DNA from 2 places in the Sphingomonas agrestis genome. Region 2 is predicted to be linked to the other one. Evidence: riboswitches for the same ligand, from Rfam matches in the RefSeq annotation. Region 2 holds a riboswitch; the other holds the start of a gene.
What was found. Region 2 has a riboswitch for cobalamin ahead of RZN05_RS18300 (TonB-dependent receptor plug domain-containing protein). Riboswitches for the same ligand answer to the same signal wherever they lie in the genome.
Positions count from the first base shown of each region.

Region 1: linked by a shared signal. The riboswitch ahead of metE (5-methyltetrahydropteroyltriglutamate--homocysteine S-methyltransferase) and the one ahead of RZN05_RS18300 (TonB-dependent receptor plug domain-containing protein) in region 2 are both predicted to bind cobalamin.

Region 1 is NZ_JAWJEJ010000001.1:738,301-752,641, reverse strand. It holds gene RZN05_RS03260 (AMP nucleosidase) at 1-1,188, shown strand, start outside; gene RZN05_RS03255 (M28 family metallopeptidase) at 1,285-2,640, shown strand; gene RZN05_RS03250 (hypothetical protein) at 2,637-2,864, shown strand; gene metE (5-methyltetrahydropteroyltriglutamate--homocysteine S-methyltransferase) at 3,062-5,347, opposite strand; cobalamin riboswitch at 5,456-5,656, opposite strand; gene RZN05_RS03240 (FMN-binding negative transcriptional regulator) at 5,709-6,302, opposite strand; gene RZN05_RS03235 (amidohydrolase) at 6,331-8,055, opposite strand; gene RZN05_RS03230 (TonB-dependent siderophore receptor) at 8,130-10,232, opposite strand; gene RZN05_RS03225 (helix-turn-helix transcriptional regulator) at 10,432-13,104, opposite strand; gene RZN05_RS03220 (hydantoinase/oxoprolinase family protein) at 13,337-14,341, shown strand, end outside.
Region 2 is NZ_JAWJEJ010000002.1:469,902-484,242, reverse strand. It holds gene RZN05_RS18330 (TonB-dependent receptor plug domain-containing protein) at 1-978, shown strand, start outside; gene cobO (cob(I)yrinic acid a,c-diamide adenosyltransferase) at 978-1,580, shown strand; gene RZN05_RS18320 (ABC transporter substrate-binding protein) at 1,742-2,587, opposite strand; gene RZN05_RS18315 (FecCD family ABC transporter permease) at 2,641-3,633, shown strand; gene RZN05_RS18310 (ABC transporter ATP-binding protein) at 3,627-4,403, shown strand; gene RZN05_RS18305 (phytanoyl-CoA dioxygenase family protein) at 4,400-5,080, shown strand; cobalamin riboswitch at 5,079-5,264, shown strand; gene RZN05_RS18300 (TonB-dependent receptor plug domain-containing protein) at 5,340-7,367, shown strand; gene RZN05_RS18295 (hypothetical protein) at 7,367-7,897, shown strand; gene RZN05_RS18290 (DUF1636 domain-containing protein) at 7,897-8,304, shown strand; gene cobT (nicotinate-nucleotide--dimethylbenzimidazole phosphoribosyltransferase) at 8,301-9,314, shown strand; gene RZN05_RS18280 (histidine phosphatase family protein) at 9,311-9,880, shown strand; gene RZN05_RS18275 (adenosylcobinamide-GDP ribazoletransferase) at 9,877-10,596, shown strand; gene RZN05_RS18270 (aminotransferase class I/II-fold pyridoxal phosphate-dependent enzyme) at 10,593-11,561, shown strand; gene cbiB (adenosylcobinamide-phosphate synthase CbiB) at 11,554-12,492, shown strand; gene RZN05_RS18260 (cobyric acid synthase) at 12,480-13,934, shown strand; gene cobU (bifunctional adenosylcobinamide kinase/adenosylcobinamide-phosphate guanylyltransferase) at 13,931-14,341, shown strand, end outside.

The DNA of each region.
Region 1 (14,341 bases), on a different contig from region 2:
CCGGCGATGTTCTCCGACTATCTGATCGAGCAACTCACCCTGCTGATCGAGGATTACGACGTCGAGGTCGACGCCGCGACCGGGCGCCAGGAAATCCCCTTCGCCTATGTCCTCGATCCCGGCCATGCGCTGCGGCTCGACGAAGTCTCGGCGACAGAGCTGGCGCGCCACTTCCCCGCAACCGAGCTCGCCCATATCGGCGACGAGATCGCCGACGGGCTGTGGATGTCGCATGACGGCACCCGCCCGCTCGCATTGTTCGACGGGCTGCGCACCGATTTCAGCCTCGCGCGGCTCCGCCATTATACCGGCACGCCGACCGAACACGTCCAACAGTATATCCTGTTCACCAACTATCATCGGTATGTCGACGAGTTCGTCCGCTGGGCCTGCGCGCAGCTCGGGCCGGAAAGCCGCTTCACCGGCGTGTCGGGCGCGGGCGGGATCGTGATCGAGGATGCCGCCGACATGGACCGGCTGATCTCGGACAGCGCGTGGCGCCGCCACCAGATGCCCGCCTATCACCTGATGGCGCCAGGCAATACCGGCATCACCCTGGTCAATATCGGCGTCGGCCCGTCCAACGCCAAGACGATCACCGATCACCTCGCGGTGCTGCGCCCCGAGGCATGGCTGATGATCGGGCATTGCGGCGGCCTGCGCCCCAGCCAGCGGATCGGCGACTATGTCCTCGCCCACGCCTATCTGCGCGACGATCACATCATGGACGACGTGCTGCCCCCCGAGATCCCGATTCCGGCGATCGCCGAGGTCCAGCTTGCGCTCGCCCGCGCGGCGGAGACCGTTTCGGGCCAGTCGGGCGACGAGCTCAAGCAGCGGCTGCGCACCGGCACGATCGTAACCACCGACGATCGCAACTGGGAGCTGCGCTATTCGCGCACGGCCTTGCGCTTCTCGCTCAGCCGCGCCGTCGGGGTCGATATGGAGAGCGCCACGCTTGCCGCGCAGGGCTATCGCTTCCGCGTGCCCTATGGGACCTTGCTATGCGTTTCGGACAAGCCGCTCCACGGCGAGCTGAAGCTGCCCGGCCAGGCCAATCGCTTCTACGAGCGCGCGATCAACGAGCATCTCCGCATCGGCATCGAGACGGTGGAAGAACTCCGCCGCGAAGGCGCCAAGCTCCACTCGCGCAAACTGCGCGCGTTCAACGAGCCGCCGTTCCGCTGATCGGAGGCGCATGCGCGCGATTATCCTGCCGCCGCCCCGTTGCCCTACTCCGCGCGGCTTCCTAAGGATGGCGCACCTTCCAGAACGCGGGGCACCATGAAGCCGAAGACCATCCTCCTTGCCGGCGCACTGGCGGTGGGGCTCGCCACCGCCGCCCAGGCGCAGCGCGCACCCGCGCCGATCACCCCCGAGCAGGTCCGCGCGCATGTCGACGTGCTCGCCGGCCCGGCGCTGCGCGGCCGCGGCAGCGCGACGCCCGACGAGGCCGCGGCGGCCGCCTATGTCGCGGCGATGTTCCGCGGTCATGGCCTGGCGATCGCACCGGGCATGGCCGGCTATACCCAGCCGATCGACGTGATCAGCTTCAAGCTCGAAGGCGCCCCAGTCCTCACCGCGAACGGCGCGTCGGTCGATGCGCCGATGCTGTTCTCGTCGAATGGCGATCCGATCCGCGGCAAGCTCACTCTCTTCGCCGGCACCGATCCCAAGGCCGCGCCGGCCGCCGACGTGCTGCTCGTCACCAATCCCGCAGCCAACGGGCTCCAGGTCGCGGGCCAGGTCGACCAGTCGAAGGTTAAGCTCGTCATCATCCGCGCCACCGAAGAGGTGCGCGGCTATTACGATGTCATCGGCGCCCGCCCCCGCCTGCCACGCTATATCAAGGGCGAGACGGCTCGCCCCCGGCGCAACATCCTGGCGCTGAACGACGCCGCCTTCGACAAGCTCGCCGCGCAGGATGGCGCGCAGATCGCGCTCGAACTGCCGGGGCTGGTCCAGCAGCAGCAGGTCACCACCAACGCGATCGGCTACCTCCCCGGCACCGATCCGGCCGCGGGCGTGCTGCTGGTCACGGCGCATCTCGACCATCTCGGCGTCCGCCCCGACGGGCAGGTGATGTACGGCGCCAATGACGACGCCTCGGGCACCGCCGCGGTGATCGAGCTGGCGCGGGTGCTGGCCGGCAAGAAGCACCGCCGCGGCATCCTGTTCGCCGCTTATGGCAGCGAGGAGGCGGGCGGCTTCGGCGCGCACTGGTTCGCCGATCATCCGCCGGTGCCGCTCGCCGACATCGTCGCCAATCTCGAGATCGAGATGATCGGCCAGCAGGATCCCAAGCTCCCCGCGGGGACGATGATGATGACCGGGTTCGAGCGCTCGACCTTCGGCGACACCTTGAAGGCGCATGGCGGGCTGGTCACCACCGATCCCTATCCCGAGCAGAACTTCTTCCAGCGCTCGGACAATTACGCCTTGGCGCTGCGCGGGGTGGTGGCGCACACCGTCTCGGGCTGGGCGACCGTGCCGACCTACCACACGCCCGAGGACACGATCGACAAGCTCGACTTGCCGTTCATGGCGCGGGCGATCCAGTCGCTGGTCAAGCCGCTCGCCAGCCTGGCGAACAGCAAGGCCAAGCCCGAGTGGAAGCCCGGCGGCCGCCCCAGCGAATGACCGCGGGCGACCTCGAGGACGTTCTAGTGAACGCGCTGGTCCGAAAGGCCGGCGGCACCAAGCGCGACTGGCGCGCCGCGCTCGGGCGGGTGCGCGTCTACAGCGCCGAGACGCACCCGCACTGCAACTGGGCGGTCGCTCCCTCAGGTAGCCCCGGCGAGAACGCGATCATCGAGCGCCTGCTCGACGACGTCCGCGGCAAGCACCCGCTGGTGGAAGGCTAAGATGGTTCCCCTCCCTGCAAGGGAGGGATGATCGGGTCGGCCATGCCCCTGGCATGGCCTGAACAGCGCGGGGCGCTGTTCACCCGATCATGGGTGGGTAGCGAGCGCAGCGAGCTCCTTCGCTCGCCGCCGAGCCGCTGTCTTCGCAGCGGCACCCACCCCCAGCCCCTCCCTTTCAGGGAGGGGAGTTGCAGGGTTCACCCCGCCCGCAAGGTCCGCGCCGCCGCGACCATCCCCTCGATCGCTGGCTTCACTTCCGCCCAGTTCCGCGTCTTGAGCCCGCAATCCGGGTTCACCCAAAGCTGCTCAGGCCGTAGATGCGCCTGCGCCAGCCGCATCAGGCTGACCATCTCGGCCTCGCCGGGTACCCGCGGCGCATGGATATCGTACACCCCCGGCCCGATCGCGCCGGGATAGCGATACGCCGCAAACCCCTCGAGCAATTCCATCTGCGACCGCGCGGTTTCGATCGAGATCACATCGGCTTCCATCGCCCCGATCGCCGGCAGGATGTCGTTGAACTCGGAGTAGCACATATGGGTGTGGATCTGGGTGGCATCCCCCACCCCCGCGGCGGACAGCCGGAACGCGGCGACCGCCCAGTCGAGATACCCGGCCCAATCCTTGCGCCGCAGCGTCAACCCTTCCCGCAGCGCCGCCTCGTCGATCTGGATCGCCTTGCACCCGGCGGCTTCCAGGTCGGTCACTTCGTCGCGGATCGCCAGGGCGATCTGCCTGCACGACTCCGCCCGAGGCTGGTCGTCGCGGACGAACGACCAGTTGAGGATCGTCACCGGCCCGGTGAGCATCCCCTTGACCGGCTTTTCCGTGAGGCTCTGCGCATAGCGCCACCACGCGACCGTCATCGGCTTGGGCCGCGAAACGTCGCCGAACAGGATCGGCGGTCGCACGCAGCGCGAGCCATAGGACTGGACCCAGCCATTGATGGTGAAGGCAAACCCCGAAAGCTGCTCGCCGAAATACTGGACCATGTCGTTCCGCTCGAACTCGCCATGGACGAGCATGTCGAGCCCGATTTCCTCCTGCCAGGCGATCGTCCGCTCGGTCTCCTCCCGCAGGAAGGCCTCGTACGCTGCCGCGTCGAGCTCGCCCCGGTTGAACCGCGCCCGGGCATTGCGCACCTCACCGGTCTGCGGAAACGACCCGATTGTCGTCGTCGGAAACGCCGGCAGGCCAAGCACCGCCGCCTGCGCCGCAGTCCGCACGCCAATCTCCGACTGCCGCGCCTCCATCGCCGCCGTCACCCCGGCCACCCGCTCGCGGACCTGCGGGTTGTGCACTTGCGGCGACGCCTTGCGGCTCGCCGCGGCCTGCGAGGCTTCGGCCAGTTCGCCGGCAACGCTGCCGCGCCCGTTGTTGAGCGCCCGCTTGAGCAACGCCAGCTCCTCGATCTTCTGCACCGCAAAGGCGAGCCACTGCGTCACCTCCGGATCGAGCTTCTTCTCCAGCGCCAGATCGACCGGCACGTGGAGCAGCGAGCAGGACGGCGCGAGCACCAGGTCCCGCGTCGCCGCGATCGGCTCGATCCGCGCGAGCAGCGCGTCGAGGTCGGCGAGCCACACGTTGCGCCCGTCGATCACCCCGAGCGACAGCAGCAGCGACTTCGGCGCGGCCTTGAGCACCGCGTCGAGCTGCTCGGGCGCGCGCACCAGGTCGACATGCAGCCCCGCCACCGGCAGCGCCGCCGCAAAGGAGAGATTTTCGCCGAGCCCGCCGAAATAGGTGGTCAGCATCAGCTTGGGACCCGAGCGCGACAGCCTGGCATAGGCGCGGGTCAGCGCGCGACGCTGTTTGTCATCGAGATCGAGCACCAGCACCGGCTCGTCGATCTGCACCCATTCGGCACCGACCTGCGCCAGATGTCCGAGGATTACCGAATAGAGCCCCAGGACTTCATCGAGATAGTCGAAGGGATCGACGCCCCGGCCCTTGGCGAGGCTCAGCCAGGTCACCGGTCCGAGCAGCACTGGGCGCGTTTCATAGCGCTGCGCCTTGGCCTCGCGATATTCGTCGACGATCTTGAGCCGGTTGAGCGCCAGCTTCTGCCCGGCGACCAACTCAGGGACGAGATAATGATAATTGGTGTCGAACCACTTGGTCATCTCGCACGCGGTGACGCTGCCATGGCTGCACGCGCCGTGATCGTCCCCGGTTGTGCCGCGCGCCATGGCGAAATAGGTCGCCAGCCCCGCCTCGCCATCGGCGCTGCGATAGCGCTCGGGGATCGCCCCCAGCATCACGCTGGTGTCGAGCACGTGATCGTAGAGCGAGAAGTCGTTTGAGGGCAGCCAGTCGGCGCCCAGCGCCTTCTGCCGCGCCCAGGCGGCGGTGCGCAGCCCCGATGCGGCGTCGAGCAGCTCGGCCTCGCCGATCTTGCCCGCCCAATGCGCCTCTAGCGCGTGCTTGAGCTCACGGCGCGGGCCGATGCGGGGAAACCCCAAGGTAGCAACGGTAATGGTCATGTTCTTCAACCCCGAAGAATGGGGCGAGAGACGCGAACTAGACGCGCACATGCGCGACCAACGACCCGGCCGGCACGCAAGCGGCCAATCCGGGCACCCCGCCGGTGGACGTTATCGCGTCGAAGGCAGGTCTCCTGGCTCGCGGGTCACAGCCGATGGTCCGTCTTCCCAGGGCACGCCCCAGTGACATTTTGGACCGCAGCTCGCCGCTTACAGTTGCGGGGGCAGCGCCGGCATCGCACCGGCTTCCCGTCTTAGCTCCGACGCAGGGCGAACCCCGGACGAAGAACCTTGACCCGCGCTCAATTGCACCACGGGCAAGTCGCGTCAAGCGTCATATAAAGAATTCTTTATATGACGCTCAATACTGCGCTTGGTCGAGCATCGCGTGCGCCAGCGGGGTGTCGCCCAGCGCATCGACGATCTCGCGGAAGGTCTCGCGATCCTCGTCCTGGCCGAGCTTGAACCGCGCGCTTTGACGGATGACCTGCGCGCGGAACGCGACGACATGCGGCGTGAGGCGGGAATAGCGCTCGCCCATCTGCTCCGGCGTCCAGGGCTGGGGGAAATCCTGCTCGAGCGCATCGACCAGCAAGCGGATCGCGGCATCGCCCTGATCGGGTTCGAGCGCGATCTCGACTTCGAACTGGGCGAGTTGATAGTTCCAGCTCGGCGCCCAGCCCGGCTTCGAAACCGCCGCCGGCCCGATATAGCCGTGCGGCCCGAGGAAGCTGATCAGCGCCTGCGGGTTCGCCTCGACTCGCGCGACGTGCGGGTTGGCCTTGGCGAAATGGCCGATGATCGTATGCACCGCGCCGTCCTCGCCGGTTTCGGCGAGAAGCGGCAGCGGCGTCGAGATATAGCCCTGCGCGTCGTGCGTGACGACGAGACCAAGCATCTCGCTTCGCACGAACCTGGCGACGTCGCCGGGGCGGCGGGGGGCATAGCGGCTCATCGGTTCACTTCGATCGACCGGATCCGGCTCAGCGCGCCACGCTGTCGAGCTTGCCGAACACCGCACGGCCCTGGAATAGCGTCAGCAGCACCTTGGTCTGGTGGATCTGCTGCACCGGGATGCGGAACAGGTCCTTGTCGAGTACGATGATGTCGGCGCTCTTCCCAGCCACGATCGAACCGGTCAGCTTTTCGAGATGGTTCACATAGGCGACGTTAAGCGTGTAGGAGCGCAGCGCCTGTTCGAGGGTCACCGCCTCGGTCGCGATCAAGGGCGCAGACGTGCCGCCCGGTGCGACGCGAGTGAGCGCCACTTCGATTCCTTCGAGCGGATTGGCCGAAGCGACCGACCAGTCGGCGCCATAGGCGACCAGCCCGCCGCCCTTGCGGATGCTGTTGGCGGGATAGATGTACCCTGAGCGCTTGGGCCCGATCCGCTCGATCGTGAGCCGCATATAGGCTTCGTCGCAGGCCCAGAGCGGCTGGAAGATCGCCGCGACGCCAAGCTTGCCGAAGCGCACCTGGTCGGCGGGATCGATCACGTTCATGTGCGACATCATCGGCCGCGTGTCGTGCGCGGCGTTCTGGCCGCGAACCTTCTCGACCGCGTCGAGCGCCTGGCGCACGCCGGCATCGCCGATCGCGTGGAAATGCGACTGCATGCCCTTCGCGTCGAGCGCCGCCACCGCTTGCGCCAGCGTATCGGGCGCGATCTGGGTGGCGCCCTTGACGTCGGTGCCCTCATAGGGTTCGAGCATCGCCGCGGTCTGCTGCGGGATCACGCCGTCGATGAAGAACTTCACGCCATTGGCAGTTAGCCCGATCTCCTTTGCTTTCGCCGAAAGCTTGAGGATGTCGCCGAGCTGGTCCATTCCACGGTCGTTGTTCCAGTGCCAGTCCATCGCGGTGTGGACCGTGAGCGTGCCGCGGGCTTTGGCGGCCTGATACGCGTCGAGCGCCTTGCTGCCGTTCTTGTCCCACTCGACCGAGGCGTCGTGCCACGAGGTGATGCCCAGGCTGTTGAAGAAGCGCGCGGTATACGTGATCGCGCCTTCGAGATCGGCGGGCGTCGGCGCCGGGATCAGCGGCTCGACCAACGCCATCGCCGATTCCTCGAGCGCGCCGATCGGCTCGCCCTTCTCGTCGCGGTCGATCGTGCCGTTCTTGGGGTCCGGCGTGTCGCGGGTGATCTTGGCGAGCTCGAGCGCCTTCGAGTTCACCCACAGCGTGTGGCCATCGGATTCGAAGATCAGCGGCCGATCCTTCGACACCGCATCGAGGAACGACTTGTTGGGAATGCCCTTGGGCGGGAACAGCGTCTGGTTCCAGCCCGATCCGAAGATCGTTCCGGTGCCCGGGGTCTTGTCGACGCACGCCTTGATCAGGCGCTGATAGTCCTCGATCGTATTGCCCGAATGGAGCGAGCAGCGCGCATGGCTCATGCCGCCGAAGATCGGGTGCGCATGCGCGTCGCCGAACGCGGGCATGACGAACTTGCCGCCCATATCGACCACCTTGGTCGCCGCGCCCTTGCGCGCCGCGATCTGCTTCGCCGATCCGACCGCGAGGATCTTGCCATCCTTGATCGCCACCGCCTCGGCCCAGGGCTGGCCCTCTTCGACGGTATAGACGCGCGCATTGGTGAGGATCAGGTCGGCGGTCGGGCCCTTGGGCGCCGGGCCGGCGCCGATCGCGAGCAGCGCGGCGCCCCCGAGCAGCAGGCGGAGGACAGGCGAGGTGGCGGTGCGGTGCATGCGATGATCCCGATATTCATGTTGCAAGACGGAGCCGCGCATCGTTGCGCGGCTCCGGTCGTCAGGTCGATCCGTCAGAAGCGACGGCGCAACGTGCCGAGGACCGTGCGGTCCTTGCCGAGGTAGCAATAGCCCTCGTTGACCGGCGCGCCACCATAGCTGCAATTGGTGTAGACGCGCTCGTTGAAGATGTTCGAGCCGTTCACCGAGAGCGACCATTTGCCGTAGCTCAGCTCGGCCATCGCGTCGGCCAGCGTCACCGGATCGACGCGGTAGAGCTGGTCGAAGCTGACCTTGTCGCTCTGGTAGCGCACGCCGGCGCCGAGCTTGAGGGCGAGGTCGCCGCCCAGATCGAACCGCTTCGACGCCCAGGCCGACGCCTGATGCTCGGGCAGGTTCTCGCGACGGTCGCCGCGCAGCCGGCCATCGGCCACCAGATACTCCGCGCGGGTGTAGCTGTACGACGCAGTCAGATCGAGATTGCCGGGCAGCTTCACATTGGCTTCCGCCTCGATGCCGCGCGAGCGAGTCGATCCGCCCTGGATGAAGTTCTGCAGCTCGTTCGGATCAGCGATCAGGACATTCTGTTCCTCGATGTCGTACGCCGCGACGGTGAACAGCATCCGCGAGGTCGGCTGGAACTTGATGCCCGCCTCATATTGGCGACCGCTCCGGGGCACATAGGCCACGCCGAAGAAGTTGGATCCGAACACCGGCAGGAACGATTCGGAATAGTTGAAGTACGGCGACACGCCCTTGACCACGTCGGCGATGATCCCGGCGCGGAAGGTCCACGCCTTGTTGCCTTCGAGCTGCACGTTGTTGACGTTCGACTTCACATCGTCGTGCCGCGCGCCGAACACCAGCGAGACGCGGTCCCAGGCGCGGATCTGATCCTGGAAGTAGAATCCGGTCTGCGAGTTCTTGGTGTCGGTCATCCAGCCCACGCCCGATGCGAACGGCACGCCATAGACCGGGTTGTACAGGTTGAGCCCCGGCGCCTGGCCGAATCCCTCCTCCTTGTCCTCGCGGAACTCGGTATAATCGAACCCGCCGAGGATCTGGTGCTCGAGCGGGCCGGTGCCGAAGGTCAGCACCAGATTGTTGTCGCTGTTGAGCCCGGTGTACTTGGCGCGGTTCAGATACCAGGCTCGGTTGGCGATCGTGCGGCCGGCATCGGCATAGGCGCCGCCGAAGCCGGTATAGCCGAACACTTCCTGGTAATCCGTGTCCTGCTCGAACGCGCGGTTGCGGCTGTTGAACGCGAGGTTGTCGCTGAAGCGATGCGAGACCAGCAGCGAGAACGCATAGTGGCTCGAATGCGTGTGATTATAGTCCGGCTCGCCGAGGTAGAAATCGTCGGAGATCTTGGTCGCGCCGCTGCCGTCGACGGTCTTGCTGGTCGGCAGATAGGTCTGGCTGCCCAGCTTGTCGCGCTGGTACAGGCCGATGAAAGTCACTTCGGTGTCCGGACCGGGACGCAGCGTGACCGACGGCATCACGACGATGCGATCGTTCTTCTGCCCCTTCTGCTGCAAGTCCGCATCGCGAACCATGCCGACCAGGCGCGCCGAGACGCCGTCGACCAGCGGGCCGGTGACGTCGATCTGCGCCTGCTTGTAGTCGTCGGTGCCATAGATGATCCCCATCTCGCCGCCGAACGTCTCCTGCGGACGCTTGCTGATCGAATTGAGGATGCCGCCCGCGCCGCCGCCGCCGTACAGCGTCGACGAAGGCCCGCGCAGCAGCTCGGCGCGCTCGATGGTGAAGATCTCGAGCCGGCCGCCATAGATGAAGCCTGGCATGCGGTTGAGGCCGTCGAGATACTGCTCGGCGCCGGTGCCGCGCACCGCGAGGAAGTCGCCGCGGGTATCGACGCCGTTGAGCTCGGGAGTGGCGCCCGCGCTGTAGCGGATGACGTCCTGGAGGTTGACCGCCGCACGATCGGTGAAGTCCTCGGCGGTGATCACGCTCACCGACTGGGGGATCTCGGTGACCGGGGTGTCGGTCTTCGTGCCCGAAAGCGCGCGCTCGCCGGTGACGATGATGTCCTCATCGGGCTCGCCGGCCTCCTGCGCCATCGCCGTGCCCGACCATGCGACCAGCGCGCAGGCCGTCAGCAGCCCCCGCCTGAGCTGCCGCGTCCTCGAAATTCCCGAAACCAGTCGCTGTGCCATGTGCAAACCCCCGCTCTGTCCAAAAGACGCTCTCCAGCCTCGGGCTATTTGCCTCTAGGTGGCTTGGCGCCGGAAAATGGTTCCAAAATCCTGCACCCCATTGAACATGGCAGGAGCGGAAAGCGTCACGCGCTTTTCAGGGTAAGGCCTGGGCAAAAGTGGGTAAGGCGCCGGCGCGCCGCCGGGCAAGCGGCGCCGATCAGGCTGCCGGCGCCGGGTCCGCCGCGGCGATCAGGCCGCGTTCGTGCGAGACGCGCACCGCATCGCGCCGTTTCGTGACACCAATCTTACGAAACACCGATTTGAGGCGATATTTCACCGTATCGGGCGACATGCCGATCAGCCGGGCGATTTCCTTGTTCGAATACCCCTGGCTCAGATGGAGCAGGATCGCCGCTTCCGCATCGCTCAAGCTGTCCGGCGCGGCCGGCACCGCGGCGGGGCGGCGGCTGGCCAGCGCCCGTGCGAGGTTCTTGAGGAACTGCGCGCGGAAGCGATCGACGCGCGGCGCCGCGGCCAGCGCCTCCTCCAGTCCCTGCCGGACGAAGCGCTGCGCATCGACGAACGGCCGGACGATGTCCTGGAACATCGCCGTGCCCACCGCCTCGTCGAAATAGGCCTGTGCCTTGGCCAAGTCGCCAGCCGCGCGGCTGCCAAAGCCCTGGAGCAAATTGAGTTCGATCAGCAGCCGCCCTGCCCCGTGCTCGCGCGCCCATCGCTCGGTCGCCGCGAGCTCGGCAAGCGCCTCGCCGTGCCGCCCGTCGATCAGCGCAAGCCGGACCCGGCACAAGGTCGCGGCGACCGCGACCGGGCGGTAGAGTGGCGATTCCTCCGACATCGCGTCCGCCAGCGCGTCGAGCCCGATCCGCGCGGCAAGTGCCTGCGCAGCCTCGAGGTCGCTATCGTAGGCCAGCAGCAATTCGAGCTCGCAGAGGTCGGCGAGCAATTCGAGCTGGCGCAATCGACGCTTGCGCGCGACGTCGCCCGCACGCGCCAGCAATCCCCGCGCCTCCTCGAGCGCGCCTGCCCCCGCCGCAGAACGTGCCGCCGTGAAATAGGCGGCGGCATAGACGTCCACCCAGCCGTCGAACTGCTCCATGTGCGGCAGCGCCCATTCGAGCAGCGCCCCCGCCTCGCCCGCGCGATCCTGATCGTAGAGCAGCTCCGCCTCGAACGCCGCGCAATTGGCGGCGAGGTCCGAGCGATCGCCGAAATTGCGCTCGATCTCGCCGCGCGCCGCGGCGAGCACCGTCACCGCTTCCTTCAACCGGCCTTGGGCATAGCGGATGCGCGCCTCGTGGAAGCGCGTGAACATGTCGCTATAGGGCGAACCGAGCGCCTGGTAATGCTCCCGCGCCTTGAGCGTCGGCTCCATCGCGCGTTCGAGCCAGCCGCCCTCATAATATTTGGCACCAAGCGATTCGCTGACATTGGCGAGCGCGAGATGGTCGTCCGCCGGCAGCGTGCGCAGCAGCCCCTCGCGCCCGAGCAGATCTTCGAACGTCATCGGCACGTTCTCATACTCGACGAGCACGTCGCCGACGACGCGGATCTCGGTGAGCAGGTCGGGCGGCGTCTCCACCGCCTCCGCACGCTCGACCAGTTGGTCATATTCGGCGCGCGCCGCCTCCATCCGCCCGAACTTGACGTCGAGATAGAGCCGCGCAAGCACCAGCAACGGCCGCGCATCGACGGTGGCCGCAGGCAGCTTGGCCAGCGCACGCTCAATCAACCCCTGCTCGCCCTGCGGGATCAGCCGCCAGCCGCCTGCATTCTCGACGATTCCGGCAAGCATCGCATCGTCATCGGCCTGGATCGCGTGGCTGACCGCCTCGCCCGCCTCGCCGCGCCCGGCGAACCATTCCGCCAGCCGCCGGTGGAGCATGCGCGCCTCACCAGCGTCGCGCCGCGCCAGCCGCTCGCGCAGATAGCCCGCAAAGAGCTGATGATAGCGATACGCCTCGCGCTCGGGCGAGAGCGGCGTGAGCAGCACGCCCTGATGCTCGAGCCTCTCCAGGATCAGCCAGCCATCTTGCCTGTCGCACAGCAGGTTCACTGCCTCGCCGGTCACCCGATCGAGCAAGGCGGTGCGGATCACAATCTCCTGCGTGTCCTCGGGCAGCGACATCAGCACCTGTTCGGACAGATAGCGCGCAAGCTCGGTGCTCGACCCGCTGAACCCATCGACGAAGCGGCGGCGATCCATCCCGCGCTTCAGCGACAGGAAGGTCAATTGCAGCGCGATCGGCCAGCCTTCGCTGCGCTCGATCAGGCTGCGGACATCGTCGCCGCCAAGCGGCGCGCCGTCAGGCCGGGCGAGCATCGCCTCGGCCTCGGTCATCGAGAACTTCAAATCCTCGGCGGTGAATTCGAGCAATTGCTCCTCGGCGGCGAGCACCGACTGGCCGAGCCAGGGATAGTCGCGCGAGGCGATGATGAAGTGGCAGTTGCGCGGCGCATGGCGGATCAGCGACTGGAGGAAATCGGTCACCCCGGCGCTTTCGGCGGAGTGCAGATCGTCGAGGATCAGCACCACCGGGCGCTTCTCGCGCGCGATGCGGTTGATGATGACCGACAAGGCGGCACGGGAGGGCACCCCTGCAGCGATCCGGTCGCCCTCGTCCATCGCCTCCCCGGGCTCTACGCCGCTCAGCGCCAGCGCGATATATTGGGCAAGCCGGTCAGGATCCGAATCGTCGCGCTCGAGCGACAGCCACGCAACCAGCAGCGCGTCCTCGTCGAACCGTGCGCGCCACTGCGCGAGCAGGCTGGTCTTGCCGTACCCGGCCGGCGCATGGATCAGCGTGAGGCGGCGGGCGAGCGCCTCGTCGAGCCGCGCGAGCAACGCGTCGCGGCGAATCTGGTCGCCCATCCAGATTGGTGGCGCAATCTTGGTCGGGATCAGTTCGTCCAAACGAAATTGCCCTTCACTCGAACCTGCTTTCCGGTCCCGTTACCCTGCCTGGTACAGGCTATACGGATCGCGTGCGGGTGTCTCAACCTTACCCGTCCCTTGGCGCAACTTACCCGTTCGGCAGGTTGCGCCGCCGGGCTTCCGGTCCTTAGCTCGTGACATTCAGGGGGCATCCTAAGGGGCTGAGTTCGTGCGGATTGGTGTCGATGTCGGGGGGACGAACACCGATGCCGTCCTGATGGACGGCGGAACGGTGGTCGCCTGGACAAAGCAGCCGACCACCGCCGATGTCGGCTCGGGCGTCGCCGCGGCGATTGGCGAAGTCCTCTCGCAGGCGGATGTCCCGGCTGGCGCAGTCGCTTCCGTGATGGTCGGCACCACGCATTTCACCAATGCGCTGGTCGAGCGCAACAAGCTCGACACTGTCGGCATCCTTCGCCTCGCCAGCCCCTCGGGCGAGGCGCTGCCGCCGATGACCGGCTGGCCTGCCGACCTCGCCGATCGCATCGGCAGCCATGTCTACCTCCTCCCGGGCGGCTACGAAGTCGACGGCCGCGAGATCGCCCCGCTCGACGAAACCAGGGTTCGCGCCGCAGTCCGGGAACTGCGCGCAGCGGGTGTAAACGCAATCGCGATCACCAGCGTCTTCGCGCCGGTCAATTCGGGCATGGAGGCCCGCGCCGCCGAGCTGGTGCACGAAGAGCACCCCGAAGCCGCAATCACGCTGTCGCATGCGATCGGCCGGATCGGCTTCATCGAGCGCGAGAATGCCGCGATCCTCAACGCCGCGCTCGGCAGCCTCGCGGCGCGCGTCGTCTCTGCGTTCGAGCGGGCCTTGGTCGAGATCGGCGTGCAGGCGCCGCTCTACATCTCGCAGAATGACGGCACGCTGATCTCGGCGCACCAGGCCGCGGCCTATCCGGTGCTCACGATCGGCTCGGGGCCGACCAACAGCATGCGTGGCGCCGCATTCCTCACCGGGGTGCGCGACGCGATCGTGCTCGACGTGGGCGGCACCACCACCGATGTCGGCGTGCTGGCCAACGGCTTTCCGCGCGAATCCTCGGTCTCGGTCGATATCGGCGGCGCGCGCACCAATTTCCGGATGCCCGACATCCTCGCGATCGGGCTAGGCGGGGGCACGCGCATCCATCTCGATCCCGCGCACTACGAAGCGGAGACCCTCGCCGACGAC
Region 2 (14,341 bases):
TACAAGGGATCGTTCGTGTCGAGCCTGCGGCTGGGCACCGACACGATCGTCCACCGGCTGACCGGCGCCCTCGATTGGGAGCGCGAGCAGTTCCGCAACACTGCCCCCTCCACCGGCTCGCCGTTCGACGCGTTCACCGGCACGCGCAGCACCGACAATCTCGGGCTGGTCGGCCAGTATGAGCTGACGGTCGCGGGGCTCTCGCTCGGCGGCTCGGTGCGCTACGACGACAACAACCGCTTCGACGACACCACCACCTGGCGCGTCCAGGGCAGCTATCGCCTGCCCACCGGCACGCGGGTGCGCGCCGCCTACGGCACCGGCGTCAAGAATCCGGGCTATTACGAGCTGTTCGGCTATTCGGACGGGACCTATATCGGCAACCCGAACCTCAAGCCGGAAAAGTCGGAGGGCTGGGAAGCCGGGCTCGAGCAGAGCTTCGCCGATGGCCGCGCGACGATCGGCGCGACCTACTTCGATTCCAGGCTGACCGACGAGATCTACACCAGCTATCCCGCGCCCGATTTCGTCGCGACCCCGGCCAACCGCACCACCAGGTCGAAGCAGCACGGCGTCGAAGCCTTTGCCAGCGTCCGGCCGATCCCGCAGATCCGGCTCGACGCGGCCTATACCTGGCTCGACGCGCAGGAGAACGGCGTCGAGGAAGTGCGCCGCCCCAAGCATGTCGCCAGCTTCAACGCGAGCGTGTTCAGCACCGACGAGCGCTTCTCGACCACGCTCACCGTCCGCTACAACGGCCGCACCAACGACGTCGCCTATATCGATCCCAGCTTCGTGCCCGTGACCGTGTCGATGCAGGAATTCGTGCTGGTCAATCTCGCCGCGGACTACCGCATCACCGAGCGCGTCTCGCTGTTCGGCCGCGTCGAGAACCTCTTGAACGAGGAGTATGAGGAAGTGTTCAGCTTCGCGACGCCGGGCCGCGGGGCCTATGGCGGCGTGCGCGTGCGCTTCTGATGCGCAGCGAGGCCGAACACACCGCCCGGATGAAGAAGGTCCAGGCGGCGCAGGCGAAGAAGCTCGCCACCAAGACGATCGAGAAGGGGCTGGTGATCGTCCACACCGGCCCCGGCAAGGGCAAGACTTCGGCCGCGCTCGGCATGGTCGTGCGCGCGATCGGCCACGGGATGAAGGTCGGCGTCGTCCAGTTCGTCAAGGGCGCGATGGCGACCGGCGAGAAGGCGGTGTTCGATCGCTTTCCCGAGTTCGTCGAGTTCAAGCCGATGGGCGAAGGCTTCACCTGGGATACCCAGGACCGCGCCCGCGACATCGCGGTCGCGCGCGAGGCCTGGGACGAGGTCAAGCGGATGATCGCCGATCCGAGCTACCGGATGGTGGTGGCCGACGAGCTCAACATCGTCCTGCGCTACGACTATCTGCCGCTCGACGAAGTGCTGGAGGCGCTCGCCGCCAAGCCCGAGCTGACCCACGTCATCGTCACCGGCCGCAACGCCCCCCAGGCGCTGATCGACGCCGCCGACCTCGTCACCGAAATGGCGCAGGTAAAGCACCCCTTCCGCGAGCAGAACGTCAAGGCACAGGCGGGGATCGAGTTTTGAGCCGGGGCGCCCAACCAAATCCTCCCCCGGAGGGGGAGGGGGACCACGCGAAGCGTGGTGGAGGGGTATTCTCCGCGAGCGCCGTCGCCCGTGGAGAGCTACCCCTCCGTCAGCCCTACGGTCTGCCACCTCCCCTTCCAGGGGAGGATTTGGGGGCGAAACTACCGCCCCGTGGCGATCTGGGCCGCCATCCCCTGCGCCGCCTGTACATAGGCCGGGCTCCCGCACACCGTCCAAGCCTGCGGGATGCTGATCCGCGGAATCCCCGCCAGCGCGGGGTGGTGGAGCATTTCGGTGCCCTGGTCGCGGACCGTATCGGTCGCGCTCTCGACGATCAGGTAATCGGGCTGCGCGGCGACCATTTCCTCGAGGCTCATCTGCGAGAGCGGCGGCTTGCCGAGCTTGCCCGCCAAATTGACCAGCCCGACGCGCTGCATCAGCGCGTCGATCAGCGTGCCGGTCCCGGTCATGAACCCGCGCCGCTGGTAATAGGCCGCGACCCTGCCGCCGCCGGGCTTGCCGACCTTCGCGAGATCGGCCTGCATCCTCGCGATCAGCGCCTCGCCGCGCTCGGGATGGCCGACCGCGACGGCGGTCTGGCGGATCGAGGTATAGATTGCCTCGATCGTGTCGGCGGTCTCCAGGTCGAGGATCGCGAAATCCTTGTCCCCCAGCGCACGCAGCGCCGCGCTGCGCCGCGCGGGCATGCCGATCACCAGGTCGGGATCCATGTCGAGAAGCTGCTCGGCCGAATTGCGCAGGATCGGCAGCCCGCGTGCCTTGGCCGCCTCGCCCGACATTTCGGGATCGGCGGCGTTGCGCGTCAGCCCGGCGATCTGGTCGCGATCGGCAAGCGCAAGCACGAGCTGGTCGGCGCACAAATTGATCGACACGATCCGCTTGGGCTTGGCGGGTGCCGCCGCCGGAACGGCGTTGTTCGCCCACAAGGCCGCGCCGCCCAATGCGGCGAGCGGCAGCGCCAACAGCCAGTATCGATTTCGAACCATGCCGGCTTCCATACTGGACTCGCACTGCCCGGCAAGCGCATCCGAGGGCTGGCATGACCGCATCGCGCTCCCTGCTGCTCACCGCGCTGCTTGCCCTCACGCTCGCGGCGGCGGTCGCCTCGCTGCTGTTCGGCACGGTCAGCCTGTCGCTGCCGCGGATGATCGCTGCCGTCACTGGCCATGGCGACCGCATCGCCACGACGATCCTGCTCGACCTGCGGCTGCCGCGGACGATCCTCGGCCTCGCGGTCGGCGCGATGCTCGGGCTCGCCGGTGCCGCGCTGCAGGGCTATCTGCGCAACCCGCTTGCCGAACCCGCCGTCCTCGGCACGTCGAATGCGGCCTCGCTCGGCGCGGTCGCGGCACTCTATTTCGGACTCGCCGAGCTCCATGTCGTAGTGCTGCCCGCACTGGCGGTGGCCTGCGCGTTGCTGTCGCTGGTGCTGCTCTTCGCGCTCGCCGGGCGATCCGAAAGCCCGCTGACCCTGATCCTCGCGGGGATCGCAGTCGGTACGCTGGCGGGCGCCGGGATCAGCCTGTCGCTCAACCTGTCCTCCAATCCCTTCGCGGCAATGGAGATCATGACCTGGCTGCTCGGCAGCCTCGAGAACCGCTCCTTCTCGCACCTCTGGATTGCGCTGCCGTGCATCGCGACGGGCATGGTCCTGCTGCTCTGGGACGGCCGCGCGCTCGACGCGCTGACGCTGGGCGAGGACGGCGCGCAGGCGCTCGGGGTCGATCTGCGGCGCACGCGGTTGCGCCTGCTGCTCGGCACGGCGATCGGCGTCGGGGGTGCCGTGGCGGTGTCGGGTGCGATCGGGTTCGTCGGGCTGATCGTCCCGCATCTGATCCGCCCGCTCACCGATCGCAGCCCCTCGTCGATCCTGCTGCCTTCGGCGATCGGCGGCGCAGCGCTGCTCACCCTCGCCGATCTCGCGGTGCGGCTGATCGCGACGAGCAACGAGCTCAAGCTCGGTGTCGTCACTGCGTTTCTGGGCGTCCCCGTCTTCCTCCTCCATCTGATGCGGGAGCGCCGCCTGTGGTGAGCCTGCGCCTAGAAACGGTCGGCGTGAAGCTCGGCCGCCGCATCGTCGTCCGCGACGCGAGCGCGGCCTTCGCGCCGGGCACGCTCACCGGCGTGGTCGGCCCCAACGGCGCGGGCAAGTCGACGCTCGCCCGCGCAATGCTGGCGCTGGTCCCGCACAGCGGCCGCATCCTCCTCGACGAAGCCGACATCGCCTCGCTCTCGCGCGCGGCGCTGGCTCGGCGGGTCGCGTATCTGCCGCAGGGCCAGACCTTGCACTGGCCGCTCGATGTCGAACGGCTGGTCGGGCTCGGCCGGCTGCCGCATCTCGGGCCGATGTCGCGGATCGGCGCCGAGGATGCCGCCGCGATCGAGCGCGCGATGGAACGCGCCGACGTGCTCGGCCTGCGCGATCGCATCGCCACCGAGCTTTCGGGGGGCGAGCGTGCCCGCGTGCTGCTCGCCCGCGCGCTCGCGGTGCAGGCGCCCGCGCTGATCGCCGACGAGCCGCTCGCCAGCCTCGATCCCGGCCACCAGCTCGACGTGATGGAACTGCTCCGCGACGAGGCCCGGGCCGGCGCGCTGGTCATCGCCGTCCTCCACGATTTGACGATGGCCGCACGCTATTGCGATCGGCTGGTGCTGGTCGATACAGGCACGATCGTCGCCGACGGCACCCCCGCGGAGGTGCTGACGCCCGCCAACCTCCGCACGGTCTACGGTATCGACGCTCGCGTCGAACTCGGCGGCGATTGGCCGGCGATCACCACCCTGGGGAGGAGCCGCGCGTGAGCTATCGCGACCAAGGCCATGACACCGTCCCACTCTTCGACCCCGAACTGGTAACCGCCGCGCAGGCCGACATCGCCGAGCATATCGATCGCGTTTCGCGGGCGCTGTACCTTCCCTTCGAGGCGAGCTGCCCCGACGCGCCGCTCGCCGAGCGGCTCGACCGCATCTACGCAAGCGACCGCAGCCAGGCCAACCTGCTGCGCACCGCGATCGTCGCCGACGCGCATCGCGGCCCCCGCCTCCAGGCACTGGCGACCGACCCGCGCCTCCGCGCCGAGGCCGAGCGCGTCAGCGAACGCAAGCTGGAGACGTCGGTCGTCCGCATCCGCGCCAGCATCGCCAGTTTCCCCGAGCATCGCCACCCCTGGCACTCCGACGTTTCCCGCGACGACGGCATCGCCTGCGGCAAGGTCTGGACCACCGCCTGGATCCCGCTCACCGACGCCGGGCCCGGCCGTGGCGGGCTCGAGATCGTCCCCGGCCGCCGGGCCGCCCCGCTCGCCACCCAGACCGACCAGGGCCTCCGCATCACCGAGGAATCGCTCGCCGGCATGCCCCGCCTCCAGCCCGAATGCCCCGCGGGCAGCGCGCTGCTGCTCGATCGCTTCACGCCGCATCGCACCTTGCCGACCACCAGCGCACGCTTCGCGCTTGTCGTATGGTTCAAGGCCGCCTAGAGGCGGCGCCGCGACAGGTTCCCCGGCGACGGGGATGAAAACGGGAACGGATAAAATCCGGCTGCCCCTGCAACTGTAAGCGGTGAGTCATCGGCCACATGCCATTGGGGTTTCGATCCCGAGAAGGCGGCCGAACCGGCGTCGACCCGCTAGCCAGGAGACCTGCCCGTCGCGGTCGTCCTTCGTGCGGACAGGGTGTTCCGGGCGGACGGGGGTGAACCCGAGAGACGACAGGTTTGGCCGCGCGCGTGCGCGGGCGATGCCGTCTGTCCTCGCGACATCGGCACCGCCTGCGCGCGGGCACGGCCGTGTCGACAAGGGTCCTACCGTGAAGTCCGTATTTACGTTTGCCGTCTCGCTTTCCGCTCTCACCGCCGCCGCGCCCGCGCTCGCCCAACAGGCCCCCGCCCCCGACGCCGCGACCACCGAAACCCATGGCGACATCGTCGTAACTGCCACGCGCACGCCCGTGTCGATCGACCAGGTGCCCGCCTCGATCACCGTGCTCGACAAGGCGAGCATCGACCGCAGCCAGGACATCGGCGCCACCGAGCTGCTGCTCCGCACCCCCGGCATCAGCATCTCGCGCAACGGCGGCTACGGCACCTCGACGTCGCTGCGCATCCGCGGCGCCGAATCCGACCACACCGTCGTCGTCATCGACGGGGTCAAGCTCAACGACCCTGCCGCGACCGGCGGCGGCTTCAATTTCGCCAACCTCCTCGCCGGCGACATCGCCCGCATCGAAGTGCTGCGCGGGCCCCAGTCGATCCTGTGGGGCAGCCAGGCGATCGGCGGCGTGGTCAACATCGTCACCGCCGAAGCCAGCTCGGACTATGAAGGCAGCTTCGACGTGGAAGCCGGCTCGCGCCAGACGGTGAGCGCCCGCGCCGCAGTCGGGGGACGCACCGGTCCGCTCAGCTGGCGCCTCGGCGCCCAGGCCTTTTCCACCGACGGCATTTCGGCGATCGCCCCGGCGTTCGGCGGCAAGGAGCCCGACGGCTACACCAACCAGAACCTCGCCGGCCGTGCCAGGCTCGATCTCACCGCCAATCTCAGCGCCGAGGTCCGCGGCTATTACTCCAACGGCCGCGTCGACATCGATTCGACCAGCGGCGACAATGCCGACTATTCGCGCAACGAGGAATTCGTCGGCTATGCCGGCGTCAATCTCGACCTGCTCGACGGCCGCCTGCGCAACCGGTTCGGCTATGCCTATACCGACACCGATCGCGACAGCTTCGGCCCGGCGCGCGCGCGCCCGCTGAGCTTCGAATCCGAAGGCCGCAACAAGCGCCTCGAATATCAGGGCAGCTTCGCCTTCACCCGCGGCATCTCGGCGACCTTCGGCGTCGAGAATGAGCGCTCGAAGTTCCGCAGCCGCTCGCCCGCCGCGTCGCTCGCCACCCCGCTTCCCGCCTTCGCCACCGGCAATGCCGAGATCACCAGCGCCTATGCCCAATTGAGCGTCGAGCCCATCGAGGGCCTGACGCTCAACGGCGGCATCCGCCACGACGATCACAACCGCTTCGGCGGGCAGACCCTGTTCGCCGCGGGCGGCGTCTGGCGGCTCCCCACCGGCACGATCCTGCGCGCCAATTATGGCGAGGGCTTCAAGGCGCCGTCGCTCTACCAGCAGTTCAGCGAATACGGGAACGTCGCGCTCGCCCCCGAGCGCGCGACCGGCTGGGAAGCCGGCGCCGAGCAGCAATTGTTCGGGCGGAAACTCGTGATCGGCGCGACCTGGTTCGAACGCACCACCACCGACCAGATCATCTACAACGGGTGCACGACGACGTCGACCGTGCCGCTCTGCTTCGTGCCGGGCAGCACCACCGTCCGCCGCTTCGGCTATTATTCGAACGTCTCGCGCGCCGAAGCGCGCGGGATCGAGGTCAGCGGCGCGCTCAACCTCGCCGGCTTCACGCTCGACGGCAATTACAGCTGGATCGAGGCCGAAGACCGCTCGGCCGGCACCGCGACCTTCGGCAACTGGCTCCCCCGCCGCCCGCGCGAGACCGCCAACGGATCGATCGGCTATGCCTTCCCGTTCGGACTCAGCACCGGCGCCGCGGTCCGCTGGGCCGGGCACAGCTTCGACAATGCCGCCAACACTACCCGGCTCGACAACTACACGCTGGTCGACCTGCGCGCCGAGCTCAAGGCGAACGAGGCGTTCAGCGTCTTCGCCCGCGCCGAGAACGTGTTCGACGAGGAATATATGACCGCCTATCGCTACGGCACGCTCGGCCGCAGCTTCTATGCCGGCATTCGAGGGAGGTTCTGATGGATCGACGCCACGCATCCACCTTGTGGATCATGCTGCTGACGCTGGCGAGCGTCGCGACGAGCTTCGCGCTCGCCTGCACCGCGCCGGTATCGGCGCTGGCGGCGCTCGCGGCGGTGCATATGCGCCGCCGCGACGGCGTCGCGCTGGCGCTCGTCGCCTGGGGCGCCAACCAGGCGATCGGTTTCGCCTTCCTCCAGTATCCGCACGATCCCAAGACGCTCGCCTGGGGGCTCGGGCTCGGCACCGCCGCGGCAGGCGCGGCGTTCGGCGCCTATGCCGCGCTGGCCCGGCTGCGGGTAGAGTCGGTCGCGGCCAAGCTCGGCGTCGCCTATGTCGCGGCGTTCGTGGCAGGCAAGCTGGTCACCCTCGCCTGGGCGACTTTGCTCGGCGGCGTCGCGATCACGCTCCACCCGGGCTATTCGTTCGACCAGTTCGTCCGCAACGGCGCGATCCTGATCGCTCTGTACTTGTTCTACCGGGTGCTGACCGCCGCCGGCGTCCCCGCCCCGCGCCAGGCGACCGCCTGATGCTGACGCGCGTCGCGGACGGCCCCGCCGTGGTCGCGTGCAAGACGTGCCGATATTCGGCAGACGCACGCGACGACGCGCAGGGCGTCCGCGGCGGCGTGCGGCTGGTGGCGGCGCTCCGCGAAGTGCAGGCCGGCGACACCCGCTATGCCGGCATCGCCGTGCAGGAAATGCCCTGTCTGTTCGCGTGCCAGGATCATTGCACCGTCCATCTGCGTGCACCCGACAAGGTGGGCTATGTCCTCGGCCGCTTCGCCCCCGACGAACAATCCGCCCGCGCGATCCTCGACTATGCCGTCCATTATGCCGCGAGCGATTTCGGTCGCGTGCCCTTCAAAGAATGGCCCGAAGGTGTGAAAGGCCATTTCATCACCCGCACGCCGCCACCGGGATATGTCGCCGAATGATTTTTGCCTCGCCTGAAGCCTTCCGCGCAGCGCTCGCCGATCTGCCGGCGCCCGATGCGAGCGCGACCAGCGCCGCACGTGCACGCCAGGCACAGCTCACCAAGCCGGCGGGCTCGCTAGGCCGGCTCGAGGAAGTCGCCGTGTTCCTTGCCGGCTGGCAGCATCGCGAGCGCCCGCGGATCGATCGCGCCCGCGCCGCGATCTTCGCGGGCAATCACGGCGTGACGGTGCACGGCGTCAGTGCCTTTCCCAGCAGCGTCACTGCGCAGATGGTCGCCAATTTCGAGGCCGGCGGCGCAGCGATCAACGCGCTGTCGGATGTGGCGGGGCTCGAGCTCGAAGTCGTCGCACTCGATCTCGACACCCCCACCGCCGATTTTACTAGCGCGCCGGCGATGACCGAAGCCGAATGCCTTGCCGCGCTCAACGCCGGCGCCGCAACGGTGGCCAGCGATCTCGACCTGCTGACGGTCGGCGAGATGGGAATCGGCAATTCCACCGCCGCCGCAGCGCTTTGCGCGCGCAGCCTGGGCCGCAACGTCGCCGACTGGATCGGCCCGGGCACCGGCGTCGATGCCGAAGGGATCGTCCGGAAAGCCGAGGTCGTCCGGCGCGCGCTCGGCTTCCACGCCGACGCCCCCCGCGACGCCTTCGAGACGCTGCGCCGCGTCGGCGGACGCGAGATCGCCGCGATTGCCGGCGCCGTGCTGCGCGCCCGGCAGCTCGGCGTGCCGGTGGTGCTCGACGGCTTCATCAGCACCTCGGCGATCGCCCCGCTCGCGGCCGACAACCCGGCCATCGCCGCGCATTGCATCGCCGGCCATTGCTCGGCCGAGCCCGGACACGTCCTGCTGCTCGCGCGGCTCGGGCTCGATCCGCTGCTGTCGCTCGGCATGCGGCTCGGCGAAGGCAGCGGCGCCGCGGTCGCGGTCGGCGTGATTCGCTCGGCGCTGGCGGCGCACGACCGGATGGCGACCTTTGCCGAGGCCCAGGTCTCGGCAAAGTTGTGAATCCCTTCACGCTGCACCTGCTGCGCCACGGCGCGCCGCTGTTGCCCGGCCGATTGATGGGCCGCACCGACGGCGAGCCCACCTCGGAAGGCATCGCCGCCTGTGTGGATCAGGCGCGCGACCTCGGCATCGAACGACTGGTCGCCACCGACCTCCGGCGCAGCCGCTGCGCCGCGGAGGCGTTGGCACAGGCCACCGGCACGTCCCTGACGGTCGATACGCGCTGGCGCGAACTCGATTTCGGCGATTGGGACGGCCTTGCGCCGAGTGAGATCGATCCCGAGGCGCTGATGCGATTCTGGGAAGATCCCGACGCCAATCCGCCCCCCGGCGGCGAACGCTGGTCGTTGCTGGTCGCACGCGTGGGCGACGCGCTCGATGCGCTGCCGCCGGTGGACACGCTGGTAGTGACGCATGGCGGCGCGATCCGCGCGGCGCTGCACCTTCTCTGCGGCTTCGACCAGCGCCAGCTCTGGGCGTTCGATCTGCCTTATGCTGCGCTGCTGTCGCTGCGCGTCTGGCCGGGCGACACGCCGAGCGCGCAGATCACCGGGCTGCGCGCATGAAGGGGCTGGTGATCGCGCTCCTGTTCCTCACCCGCCTGCCCATGCCGCGCGTCCAGGTCAGCGATGCCGAGTTCGCCGCATCGATGCGGTGGTTTCCCGCGGTCGGCCTGATCCTCGGCGCGCTGATCGCGGGCGGCACCTGGGCCGGCGCCCAGCTCGATCCATGGGTCGGCGCGCTCGCCGGGGTGGCATTATGGGTGGGCCTGACCGGCGCGCTCCACCTCGACGGGCTCGGCGACGTGGCCGATGCGTGCGGCGCCGCGCACAAGCACCGCGAGCGCGTACTCGAAGTCCTCGCCGATCCGCACCTCGGCAGCTTCGGCGCCGTCGCGATCGGGCTCCAGCTCCTCGCCAAGCTCATCCTGCTCCACGCCCTGGTCGAGGCCGGCGGCTTCGTCGCCTTGCTCCTCCTTCCCTTTGCGGCGCGCATCGGGCCGCTGGTCTGGACGTGCTGGCTTCCCGATCTCCACGCCGGGCTCGCTTCGCGTTTCCGCAACATGGTGCGGCCTGCCGATCTGGCGATCTGGGCGATCGCCCTCGTCGCCGGCGCCTGGTTCGCGCCCGCACTGCTCGCCACCCCGTTGCTCCTGCTCGGATGGGGCTTCTGGCTGCGCGCAAAGCTCGGCGGGATTTCGGGCGACGGCCACGGCGCAGGGATCGAAGTGACCGAGACAGGCCTGCTGCTCGCCACCCTGATCGTCGCCAGGCTCGCATGACCGCCTGGACCTGGCACGGCGGCGGCGTGGAAGCGGCGCGGCGCCAGTTCGGCAGCGGCGACTGGCTCGATCTGTCGACCGGGATCAATCCCGATTCCTGGCCCGGCGTCGCCGATCTCGCGATCGACTGGCAGCGCCTCCCCGAGCCGCACGCGCTTGCCGAACTCGAAGCCGCCGCCGCCGCGCACTTCGGCGTCGATCCCGGCCATGTCTGCGCCGTCCCCGGCACCGAACTCGCGCTACGGCTGGTTGGCCGGTCGATCGGCGGCTCGGCGCGATACCTCGCCCCGGGTTATCGCACGCATGGCGAGATGATCGCCGGCAGCATGCCGATCGCACGCGATGCCCTGGACGACTATGTCGGCACGCTGGTTCTGGCCAACCCGGGCAACCCCGATGGCCGTGTGCTGTCGCCCGCCCAGCGCCGCGCGTTGCTCGACCGCCACGCCCATGCCTGGCTGCTGCTCGACGAAGCCTTTGCCGATGCCGATCCGGCGCTCAGCCTCGCCGGCGAAGTAGGCGACACCCGCCGGCTGGTGATCTTCCGCTCGTTCGGCAAGTTCTTCGGGCTCGCCGGCGTGCGGCTTGGCTTCGTGCTCGGCCCCGACTCCATCCTCGCGCCGCTCCGCACCGCGCTGGGTGCCTGGCCCGCCTCCGCCGCGGCGATTGCGATCGGCACCGCTGCCTATCGCGACCGCGACTGGATCGCCGCCACCCGCGTCCGCCTCGAAGCGCAGGCAGCCGCGCTCGATGCCGTATGGGTCCGCGCCGGATTCCAGCCGAGCGGCGCCTGCCCGCTCTTCCGGCTGATCGAGACTCCCCATGCGCTGTGCCTGTTCGAGCGCCTCGCCCGCCACGCGATCCTCACCCGCCCCTTCGCCGAGCGGCCCGATTGGCTGCGCATCGGCCTGCCGCCCAATGGCGAGGCACTGGCCCGGCTGGAAGCGGCGCTGAGCCGTGGCTGAGCACGTGGCGCTCGTCGCCCTGATGCTCGACGCCACGATCGGCTGGCCGGGCGCGCTCTATCGCCGCATCGGCCATCCGGTCGGCGGCTTCGCGCGTCTGATCCACACCTGCGAGACCAGCTGGAACCGTGCCCGATACGGCTTCGAGACCCGGCGCCTGCTCGGCATCGCGACCGTGCTGCTGCTCGTCGTCGCCGTGGGCGGCGGCGCGTGGCTCGTCCAGCATCTGCTGCTGGCATCGCTCGGCACCTATGGCTGGCTCGCCGTGGCGGCGCTCGCCTGGCCCGCGCTCGCCCAGCGCAGCCTGTTCGACCATGTCCGCCCCGTCGCCACCGCACTATCCGCCGGCGACCTCCTCGCCGCGCGCAACGCCGTCGCGAAGATCGTCGGCCGCGACACCGCCGCGCTCGACGAGGCCGGCGTCGCCCGCGCCGCGATCGAGAGCCTCGCCGAGAGCTTCTGCGACGGCGTCGTCGCTCCCTTATTCTGGTTGCTGCTGGCCGGCCTGCCGGGCGTGTGGATCTACAAGGCGGTCAACACCGCCGACAGCATGATCGGCCATCGCGAGGAACGCTGGCGTGCCTTCGGCTGGGCTGCCGCGCGCAGCGACGACGTGCTCAACTGGGTCCCCGCGCGCCTTTCGGGCATCCTGCTTTGTATCGCCGGTGCCGGCGGCTGGCGCATCCTGTGGCGTGACGCCCGCGCGCACGCCTCGCCCAATGCGGGCTGGCCCGAAGCGGCGATGGCCGGCGCGCTGGGGCTGCGCCTCGCCGGCCCGATCGCCTATGACGGCGCGATGCACGCCAAGCCCTGGATCGGCGATGGCCGCGCCGACGCGAACGCCGCCGATATCCGCCGCGCGCTGCGCGTCTATCTGCACGCCTGCCTGCTGCTCTGGCTGATCGCGGGAGGTGTGGCGTGGGCGCTTTGATGCTCCAGGGCACCGGGTCGGACGTCGGCAAGTCGGTGCTCGTCGCCGGTTTGTGCCGCGCCTTCGCCAATCGGGGCCTGCACGTCCGCCCGTTCAAGCCGCAGAACATGTCGAACAACGCCGCGGTGACGATCGACGGCGGCGAGATCGGCCGAGCCCAGGCGCTCCAGGCGCTCGCCTGCCGGGTCGCGCCGCATACCGACATGAACCCGGTGCTGCTCAAGCCCCAGGCCGACCACACCTCGCAGTTGATCGTCCACGGCCGGGTGCGCGGCACGCTGGGCGCCGGTAATTTCCGTGCGGCGCGCGGCGCATTGCTCGCCGACGTGCTCGAAAGCTACCATAATCTGCAAAAACAAGCCGATTTGGTGCTCGTCGAAGGCGCCGGTTCGCCCGCGGAGATCAATCTGCGCGCCGGCGACATCGCCAATATGGGCTTCGCCCGCGCCGCGAACGTCCCTGTCGTCCTGGTCGGTGACATCGACCGCGGCGGGGTGATCGCCGCGATCGTCGGCACCCGCGCAGTGATCGACCCCGCCGACGCCTCGATGATCAAAGGCTTTATAATCAACAAGTTCCGCGGCGATCCAGCGCTGTTCGAAGACGGCTATCGCGCAATCGAAGAACGCTCGGGCTGGCGCGGCCTCGGCGTCGTCCCCTGGCTCCCCGCCACCGCCCGCCTCCCAAGCGAAGACGCGGTGATTCTCGATCGCCCCCCCGAACCGCATACCGAACGCAAGCGCATCGCCTGCCCGATTCTCCCACGCATCTCGAACTTCGACGATCTCGATCCCTTGAAGCTCGAGCCCGGCGTCGAACTGGTGATGGTGCCCCCCGGCCAGCCACTTCCCGACGCGGCGCTGATCGTGCTGCCGGGCTCCAAGGCGACGATCGCCGACCTCGCCTTCCTCCGCGCGCAGGGCTGGGACATCGACCTGCGCGCACATCACCGCCGCGGCGGCGCAGTGCTCGGGTTGTGCGGCGGCTACCAGATGCTCGGTCGCAGTGTCGCCGACCCGCTCGGCATCGAGGGACCGGCAACGCAGGTGGAAGGGCTCGGCCTGCTCGATGTCGCGACCGAATTGTCCGCGGCCAAGACGCTACGCCCCATGACCGGCACTGCGCTCGGCGCACGGGTCGAGGGCTATGAAATGCACATGGGCCGCACCACCGGCCCCGACACGGGCCATCCCTTCGCGCTGCTCGACGACGGCACGCGCGACGGCGCGATCAGCCGCGACGGCAGCGTGCTGGGCACGTATCTCCACGGGCTGCTCGCCCGCGCCGAGACGCGCCGGGCGCTGCTCGCCCGAATCGGCGTGGACGGATCGGGGGTCGACTATACCGCCGATGTCGATGCCGCGCTCGACGCCATTGCCGCCGAACTCGAACGCCATCTCGACATCGACGTGCTGCTTCGCCTCGCCCAGGAGCCCGCATGACACCGCACAGCCTGTTCGTCCTCGGTGGCGCGCGCTCGGGCAAAAGCCGCTACGCCCAGCAGCGCGCCGAGGCGCTCGCGGGCCCGCACGTCTTCATCGCCACGGCCGAAGCCTGGGACGACGAGATGCGCGACCGGATCGCGCGGCACCGCGCCGATCGCGACGCACGCTGGACCACGATCGACGCCCCGCACCAACTCCCCGCCGCGATCCGCGCACAAGGCCCCGATACGGTGCTGCTGGTCGACTGCCTGACGCTCTGGATCTCGAACCTGCTCCTTGCCGAGCGCGACATCGACACCGCAACGTCCGACCTCGTCGCAGCAATCGAAGCGTTCGAAGGCATGCTGATCCTCGTCGCCAACGAAACCGGCATGGGGATCGTCCCCGACAACGCGCTCGCCCGC